DNA from 3 places in the Enterobacter sp. TMH.L2 genome. Region 2 is predicted to be linked to each of the others. Evidence: predicted binding sites of a transcription regulator. Region 2 holds the regulator's gene; each other region holds the start of a gene.
The links. Region 2 encodes PurR, which represses purine synthesis genes. Its sites were predicted from a motif close to CANGCAAACGTTTGCNTG; they were not measured.
Positions count from the first base shown of each region.

Region 1 (3,111 bases), 400 kb from region 2:
TGGAAAGATGCCTGACAGATACAGAAAGACACCAAACTATCATCAATAGTTCCGTAAAGAATTATTGACGGCAGTGGCAGGTGTCCATAAAAACCACAATGAGGGTAATAAATAATGATGAAGCGCAATATTCTGGCAGTGGTTATCCCTGCTCTGCTGGTAGCCGGTGCAGCTAACGCTGCAGAAATCTACAACAAAGACGGCAACAAAGTTGATCTGTACGGTAAAGCGGTAGGTCTGCACTATTTCGCTAAAGACAATGGCGCACATAGCCCAAATGGCAATGGTGACCAGACTTACGCTCGTCTGGGCTTCAAAGGCGAAACCCAGATCAACAGCCAGCTGACCGGCTACGGCCAGTGGGAATATAACTTCAGCGGCCACAACTCTGAAGGCGGTACTGACTCTCAGGCTGACAACAAAACTCGTCTGGCCTTCGCTGGTCTGAAATTCGGTGACGCAGGCTCCTTCGACTACGGTCGTAACTATGGCCTGGTTTACGATGCAATCGGCGTGACCGATATGCTGCCAGAATTTGGTGGTGATACCGCCAATAGCGACAACTTCTTCTCCAGCCGTAACGGTGGCCTGGCCACTTACCGTAACCACAGCTTCTTCGGCCTGGTTGACGGTCTGGACTTCGGCGTTCAGTACCTGGGTAAAAACGATCGTGGAAACAACAGCGCTGACGATATCATCCGTTCAAACGGTGACGGCTGGGCGACCTCCGCAAGCTACACCGCTGATGGTTTCGGTGTTGTCGGCGCATACGGCGCGGCTAACCGTCTGGCAACGCAGAACAATCTGAAATACGGCAACGGCAACGGTAAAGCTGAGCAGTGGGCAACCGGTCTGAAATATGACGCAAACAACATCTACCTGGCCGCGCTGTACGGTGAAACCCACAACGCAACTCGCCTGAAAATCAACGGCACAAAAGGCTACCTGAACAAAACTCAGGACTTCTCCGTTGTGGCACAGTACCAGTTCGATTTCGGCCTGCGTCCATCCATCGCTTACTACAAATCTAAAGCGAAAGATGTTGAAGGTATCGGCAGCGAAGACTACATCAACTACATTGATATCGGCGCAACCTACTACTTCAACAAAAACATGTCTACCTACGTTGACTACCAGATCAACCAGCTCGACAAAAACAACAAGCTGGGTGTAGGTTACGACGACACCGTTGCGGTTGGTATTGTTTACCAGTTCTAATTTCAGCCATTTGTTTGTCTGAAATGTTTAAAAACAGGGCTTCGGCCCTGTTTTTTTGTGGCAAAAAAGTAGAATAAACCCGATGTTATCGCTAACCGTCTCTTTTTGTCGCAAACGGTTGGCAATTCGTAAAACAGCAGTTAACCTGAAAGCGATTTCCCCCGATATCACTAATGGAACCCGTCATGTTTGAGAACATTACCGCTGCCCCTGCCGATCCTATACTTGGTCTGGCTGACCTGTTTCGCGCCGACGACCGTCCAACCAAAATTAACCTCGGCATCGGGGTCTATAAGGACGAGACCGGTAAAACCCCTGTCCTGACCAGCGTGAAGAAAGCTGAACTTTATCTGCTGGAAAATGAGACCACCAAAAACTATCTGGGCATTGATGGTATTCCAGAGTTTGGCCGCTGCACGCAAGAGCTGCTGTTCGGCAAAAACAACGCGCTTATTGCCGACAAACGCGCCCGTACGGCGCAAACCCCAGGCGGGACCGGTGCGCTGCGCGTTGCCGCTGATTTCCTGGCGAAAAACACCTCAGCAAAACGCGTCTGGGTGAGTAACCCAAGCTGGCCTAACCACAAAAGCGTGTTTAACGCCGCTGGCCTGGAAGTGAAAGAGTACGCCTATTACGATGCGGAAAATCACAGCCTGGACTTTGATGGCCTGATGGCCAGCCTGCAGGCGGCGGAAGCCGGTGACGTGGTGCTGTTCCACGGCTGCTGCCATAACCCAACCGGGATCGATCCTACCGCCGAACAGTGGAAAACGCTGGCGGAGATGTCGCTGGCCAAAGGCTGGCTGCCGCTGTTTGACTTTGCTTACCAGGGCTTTGCTCGTGGTCTGGAAGAAGATGCCGAAGGCCTGCGTCTTTTCGCTGCCGGCCACAAAGAACTGCTGGTGGCCAGCTCCTACTCCAAGAACTTCGGTTTGTATAACGAACGCGTGGGTGCTTTCACACTGGTTGCCGCCGATGCCGACACCGCTGACCGTTCATTCAGCCAGGTGAAATCGGTTATTCGTGCCAACTACTCCAACCCACCGGCACACGGTGCCTCCGTTGTGGCGACTATTCTGAGCAACGATGCGCTGCGTACCATGTGGGAACAAGAGTTGACCGATATGCGTCAGCGTATTCACCGCATGCGTCAGCTGTTTGTGAATACCCTGCAGGAGAAAGGCGCCAACCGCGACTTCAGCTTCATCATTAACCAGAACGGGATGTTCTCGTTCAGCGGCCTGACCAAAGAACAGGTTCTCCGCCTGCGTGAAGAGTTCGGCGTTTACGCCGTCGCATCTGGCCGTGTTAACGTGGCGGGCATGACGCCGGATAACATGGCGCCGCTGTGCGAAGCCATCGTTGCCGTGCTGTAATAGCCACGCATAGCAAAAGAGCCGCATAAGCGGCTCTTTTTTTATTTGAAACCCGTTTTACCAGACCGGCTGCTCATCCTGCAAAAACGGATTATGCAGGCGCTCGTAACCCAGCGTAGACATTGGGCCGTGGCCGGGAATAAAGGTCACATCATCCCCCAGCGGCAGCAGCTTACGTTTGATCGAATCAATCAACGCCGCATGGTCACCACGCGGGAAATCGCTGCGCCCCACTCCGCCTTTAAAGATAACATCGCCCGAAACCAGTAAACGAGAGGCCGCATCGAAGAAAACGATATGGCCAGGCGTATGCCCCGGACAATGCAACACCTGTAAAGTTACATTCCCTACGGAAACACATTCCCCTTCGTTTAACCAGCGGTCCGGCGTCAAAGGCTGACACTCGTCGAGGCCAAACATCCGGCTTTGCTGCGGCAGTCCCTGCAGCCAGAACTCATCTTCTTTTTCCGGCCCCACAACGGGCACGCCGTAATGTGCCGCCAGCTCAGCCGCCGCG
Region 1 is NZ_CP193791.1:3,128,716-3,131,826, forward strand. Features, by position in the region: gene ompF (porin OmpF) at 115-1,218, shown strand; gene ACREYP_RS15140 (amino acid aminotransferase) at 1,404-2,594, shown strand; gene ACREYP_RS15145 (MBL fold metallo-hydrolase) at 2,652-3,111, opposite strand, start outside.
Region 1: the regulator PurR is predicted to act here: its motif matches at 1,326-1,343, upstream of ACREYP_RS15140 (amino acid aminotransferase).

Region 2 (3,111 bases):
CGTAATTTGCTAACCTTATGACCACACAAAATGTAGCTATATTGTGAAGCAAAATAACAAGGAGTGAAGCCATGTCGTTCGAACTACCCGCCCTGCCCTATGCCAAAGATGCGCTGGCACCGCATATCTCAGCCGAAACCCTCGAATACCATTACGGCAAACACCACCAGACCTACGTCACTAACCTGAATAATCTGATCAAAGGCAGCCCGTTTGAAGGTAAAACGCTGGAAGAGATCGTGACAGGATCTGACGGCGGGATCTTCAATAACGCGGCCCAGGTCTGGAACCATACGTTCTACTGGCACTGCCTGGCGCCGAATGCCGGCGGGGAGCCGACCGGTGACGTGCTGGCAGCCATCAACCACGCTTTTGGCAGCGTGGAAGCCTTTAAAAAGCAGTTCACCGAAGCGGCCATCAAAAACTTCGGCTCCGGCTGGACATGGCTGGTGAAAAATAGCGACGGCAGCCTGGCTATCGTCTCGACCTCTAACGCAGGTACCCCATTAACAACCGGAGCAAAACCGCTGCTGACCGTGGACGTATGGGAACATGCTTACTACATCGATTATCGCAACGCTCGCCCGGTTTATCTCGACCACTTCTGGGCGCTGGTCAACTGGGAATTTGTTGCGCAAAACCTGGCAGGCTGATTTTTAGCGGTTAACCACGAAGGAGGGAAGCAACGCTTTTCTTCTATATACGAGAAGGGCCGCGAAAGCGGCCCTTTGTAAATCAGTGCAGGACGGCGGTTAGCGCCCCGGCAACAATCAGACTCAGTACGATAACCGTAGTCACCACGGAAAACTTCAGATCGGTACTCATCGTAAGCTCCTTTTATTTCCCTACAAAGTGTATGTGGGGTGATTTTCCCACAATTAGCGATAAAAATCCTGCTGGATTTGCACAGATATCGGTTTTCCCTCTTCCACTTTGCCCCGGGATAAGCCAAAATCCTTCGCTAATTTACCGCGTATCGCCCGGCAACGCCCTCCTCCCGCTGTATGTCGCATCCCCGACAGGCCTGGAACCAACGTGTTGCCCCAGGAGTTAGCGAAGGCAAACGTTTAACACATGAGTTATCAGGAGTTTACGATATGGTCTGGAGTGACATCTAATGGCAACGATTAAGGACGTAGCGAAGCGCGCAAACGTTTCCACTACCACTGTGTCACATGTCATTAACAAGACCCGTTTTGTGGCGGAAGAGACACGCAACGCCGTCTGGGCAGCCATCAAAGAGCTGCACTATTCGCCTAGCGCCGTGGCTCGCAGCCTGAAGGTCAACCACACCAAATCCATCGGCCTGCTTGCTACCTCAAGCGAAGCCCCTTATTTTGCGGAAATTATTGAATCCGTTGAGAACAGCTGTTTCGCCAAGGGCTACACCCTGATTCTGGGCAACGCGCACAACAACTTTGAAAAGCAGCGTGCATACCTGTCCATGATGGCGCAAAAACGCGTGGATGGGCTGCTGGTCATGTGTTCCGAATACCCTGAGACGCTGCTTTCAACCCTGGAAGAGTACCGCCATATTCCGATGGTGGTGATGGACTGGGGCGAAGCTCGTGCGGACTTTACCGATTCCGTGGTCGATAATGCCTTCCACGGCGGCTACCTTGCGGGCCGCTACCTGATTGAACGTGGCCATCGCGATATCGGTGCTATTCCGGGTCAGCTGGAGCGAAATACCGGCGGCGGCCGCCATGCAGGGTTCCTGAAGGCACTTGAAGAAGCCAATATCAAAGTGCCAGATAACTGGGTGGTTCAGGGTGATTTCGAACCAGAGTCTGGTTATCGCGCCATGCAGCAACTGCTTAACCAGCCGCATCGCCCTACCGCCGTTTTCTGCGGCGGCGATATTATGGCGATGGGTGCAATTTGCGCCGCAGACGAAATGGGGCTGCGCGTGCCGCAGGACATTTCTATCATCGGCTATGACAACGTGCGCAACGCCCGCTATTTCTCTCCGGCGCTGACCACAATCCACCAGCCGAAAGAGCGCCTGGGCGAAACGGCGTTTAACATGCTGCTCGACCGCATCATTAATAAGCGCGAAGAGTCGCAGACGATTGAAGTCCATCCTCGTCTGATTGAACGCCGCTCGGTGGCCGACGGTCCGTTCCGCGATTACCGCCGCTAAGCCTCTTCGGGGGCCGGGAATGTGTTACCCGGCTCCTGCAGCCACTCCTGATTCATCGTCTCACTGTCACCCAAATAGTCCAGCAGCCAGCTCAAAGCGGGCGAAGCATCGTCCTGCCGCCAGGTTAAGCAGCAGGCCGCGTCCGGGAATGGATTCTCCAGCATCAGCTCTTTCCAGTCGCCCCTGACGAGCCACGGCTGGGCAATGTGCGTCGGCACCATACCAATGCATAATCCCGCCGTCAGGCAATCCGCCCCCGACGCCCAGTCCGGCACCACCACGCGGCGTTGGTTGTCCAGCAGCCAGGTAATGCGCTTGGGTAACGAACGGGATGTGTCTTCCAGCACAAGGGATGGCCAGGGACGGATGTCATCATCCAGAATAATACCTTCCCGTTTCGCAAGCGGATGGTCAGCGGAAACCACGCAGCGCCAGCTTAGCGCCCCCATGTCCCGAAATGCGTAACGCCCCCCGACCGGGATAGCCTGCGTGGCGCCAATCGCCGCCTCAACTCGCCCGTCGGCAAGCGCATCCCACACGCCGTTGAACACTTCCTGGGAAACCCTTAACTCGATATCCGGGAAATGACGATAAAAATCCAGCACCAGCTGGCGAGTACGCTCAGGTTTAACGATATTGTCTACCGCAATGGACAGGTGCCCACGCCAGCCGTTGGCTATCTGCTGGCACTGCTGGCGCGTTGCCATCATTTTTTTGATAACAGACCGACCTTCTTTGAGAAAAAACGCCCCGGCGGCGGTCAGCTCAACGTCCCGATGACGCCGTTCAAACAGCGGCACGGCCAGCCACTCTTCAAGCTGACGCACCGTGTAGCTAATGGCAGAAGGCACGCGATGAAGCTCCTGGGCTGCACCGCTAAAGCTGCCGTTTCGCGCCACGGCATCAACCACTTCCAGCGAATATTCAGACCACATATTTCTGCCTGCAAAAAATTTGAATGCAATTTG
Region 2 is NZ_CP193791.1:2,728,318-2,731,428, forward strand. Features, by position in the region: gene sodB (superoxide dismutase [Fe]) at 72-653, shown strand; gene cydH (cytochrome bd-I oxidase subunit CydH) at 736-825, opposite strand; gene purR (HTH-type transcriptional repressor PurR) at 1,118-2,143, shown strand; gene punR (DNA-binding transcriptional activator PunR) at 2,140-3,078, opposite strand.

Region 3 (3,111 bases), 1.7 Mb from region 2:
TTTTGCGGAATAGACGCGGCTCATCTGGCCTGCACCTATGCCGATGGTCATATTGTCACGGGCATAAACGATGGCGTTGGATTTAACGAACTTCGCCACTTTCCAGCAGAACAGCGCGTCATGCAGTTCTTGCTCGGTCGGCTGACGTTTAGTGACTACGCGCAGATCGCCTGCTGTCACCATACCCAAATCACGATCCTGAACCAGTAGGCCGCCATTGACGCGTTTGAAATCGAGGCCAGCCGTGCGTTTCTGCCACTGGCCGCAAACCAGGACGCGAACGTTCTGTTTGGCCGCGGTGATCTTCAGCGCTTCTTCGCTGGCGGAAGGGGCGATAATGACCTCGACGAACTGGCGAGAAATAATGGCCTGTGCGGTTTCTGCATCCAGCTCACGGTTGAAAGCGATGATGCCGCCGAAGGCAGAGGTTGGATCGGTTTTATAAGCCAGATTGTAGGCTTCGAGTACGGAACCGCTGACGGCCACGCCGCAAGGGTTGGCGTGTTTAACGATAACGCAGGCTGGTTCGTCGAACTCTTTCACGCATTCCAGCGCCGCATCGGTATCCGCGATGTTGTTATAGGAGAGCGCTTTGCCCTGAACCTGGGCCGCGGTTGCCACGGATGCTTCTTTGATTTCTTCTTCTATATAGAAGGCGGCCTGCTGGTGGCTGTTTTCGCCATAACGCATATCCTGCTTCTTAATGAAGTTCAGGTTCAGCGTGCGTGGGAATCGCCCGGCAGGATCTTTGCTTTCGCCGTGATAGGCCGGGACCAGGCTACCGAAGTAGTTAGCGATCATACTGTCGTAGGCCGCAGTGTGTTCGAAAGCTTTGATCGCCAGATCGAAACGGGTTTCCAGCGTCAGGGATCCTTCGTTGGCGTCCAGCTCGGCAACGATCGCCTGGTAGTCGCTGCTCTTTACTACGATCGCCACATCTTTATGGTTCTTGGCTGCGGAGCGAACCATGGTTGGCCCGCCAATGTCGATGTTCTCAACGGCATCTTCTAAAGAGCAGCCTTCGCGGGCAACGGTCTGGGCAAATGGATAAAGGTTAACGACGACCATATCAATAGGAGAGATGGCGTGCTCCGCCATGATGGCATCGTCCTGACCGCGACGGCCCAGAATGCCGCCGTGAACTTTCGGGTGCAGCGTTTTGACGCGTCCGTCCATCATCTCCGGGAAACCGGTGTAGTCGGAGACTTCGGTTACCGGCAGGTTTGCTTCTGCCAGCAGGCGGGCGGTTCCGCCGGTGGACAGCAGCTCCACTCCACGTTGGGAGAGGGCCTGAGCGAATTCGACGATACCGGCTTTGTCAGAAACACTGAGCAGTGCGCGGCGTACAGGACGACGTTGTGACATGGTTTTATCCCTTGGCTTTGGTTCGCATATAGAAGAGCGTTAGCTGAATTTTAGTCTTCACCTTAGTTCTGGCGGCGCAGAAAAGGGTAATTGAGGAAAAGAAGAGACGAAAACTCAGCTAACGCCCCCATCGGGGGTGTCCATTTTATCGCGGTGCATTGTAGCGAAAACGTTTGCGTCGCGCTCGCGAATTTTAAGTTCAAATCCGGATTGTGGATAAGTCTGTGTGCAAAAGGGTATAAGGCGGGGTTTTGCTGTGGAATGCAGCAGTCAGTCATTTTTCTGTCATTTTAGTGTTGCAGCGCCGGGAGAACTCCCTATAATGCGCCTCCATCGACACGGAACATGTGAACAACATCACAGAGTAACGGCGGCGATGAGAGTGAAAAATCCTGAAATTAAGGATTGACTCTGAAAGAGGAAAGCGTAATATACGCCACCTCGAGTTAGCAAGCGAAAGCGACTGACTCACTGCTCTTTAACAATTTATCAGACAATCTGTGTGGGCACTCGCAGGATTGATATCTCAGCATCTTCGGATGCAAACAAATATCAAGTCTTGAAGAGTGACTACTGATTTTATAAACAGTTTTAATTCTTTGAGCATCAAACACTTTTAAATTGAAGAGTTTGATCATGGCTCAGATTGAACGCTGGCGGCAGGCCTAACACATGCAAGTCGAGCGGTAGCACAGGGAGCTTGCTCCTGGGTGACGAGCGGCGGACGGGTGAGTAATGTCTGGGGATCTGCCTGATGGAGGGGGATAACTACTGGAAACGGTAGCTAATACCGCATAACGTCGCAAGACCAAAGAGGGGGACCTTCGGGCCTCTTGCCATCAGATGAACCCAGATGGGATTAGCTAGTAGGTGGGGTAATGGCTCACCTAGGCGACGATCCCTAGCTGGTCTGAGAGGATGACCAGCCACACTGGAACTGAGACACGGTCCAGACTCCTACGGGAGGCAGCAGTGGGGAATATTGCACAATGGGCGCAAGCCTGATGCAGCCATGCCGCGTGTATGAAGAAGGCCTTCGGGTTGTAAAGTACTTTCAGCGAGGAGGAAGGCATTAAGGTTAATAACCTTGGTGATTGACGTTACTCGCAGAAGAAGCACCGGCTAACTCCGTGCCAGCAGCCGCGGTAATACGGAGGGTGCAAGCGTTAATCGGAATTACTGGGCGTAAAGCGCACGCAGGCGGTTTGTTAAGTCGGATGTGAAATCCCCGGGCTCAACCTGGGAACTGCATTCGAAACTGGCAAGCTTGAGTCTTGTAGAGGGGGGTAGAATTCCAGGTGTAGCGGTGAAATGCGTAGAGATCTGGAGGAATACCGGTGGCGAAGGCGGCCCCCTGGACAAAGACTGACGCTCAGGTGCGAAAGCGTGGGGAGCAAACAGGATTAGATACCCTGGTAGTCCACGCCGTAAACGATGTCGACTTGGAGGTTGTGCCCTTGAGGCGTGGCTTCCGGAGCTAACGCGTTAAGTCGACCGCCTGGGGAGTACGGCCGCAAGGTTAAAACTCAAATGAATTGACGGGGGCCCGCACAAGCGGTGGAGCATGTGGTTTAATTCGATGCAACGCGAAGAACCTTACCTACTCTTGACATCCAGAGAACTTTCCAGAGATGGATTGGTGCCTTCGGGAACTCTGAGACAGGTGCTGCATGGCTGTCGTCAGCTCGTGTTGTGAAATGTTGGGTTAAGTCCCGCAACGAGCGCAACCCTTATCCTTTGTTGCCA
Region 3 is NZ_CP193791.1:4,395,568-4,398,678, reverse strand. Features, by position in the region: gene purH (bifunctional phosphoribosylaminoimidazolecarboxamide formyltransferase/IMP cyclohydrolase) at 1-1,365, opposite strand, end outside; rRNA gene ACREYP_RS21040 (16S ribosomal RNA) at 1,984-3,111, shown strand, end outside.
Region 3: the regulator PurR is predicted to act here: its motif matches at 1,528-1,545, upstream of purH (bifunctional phosphoribosylaminoimidazolecarboxamide formyltransferase/IMP cyclohydrolase).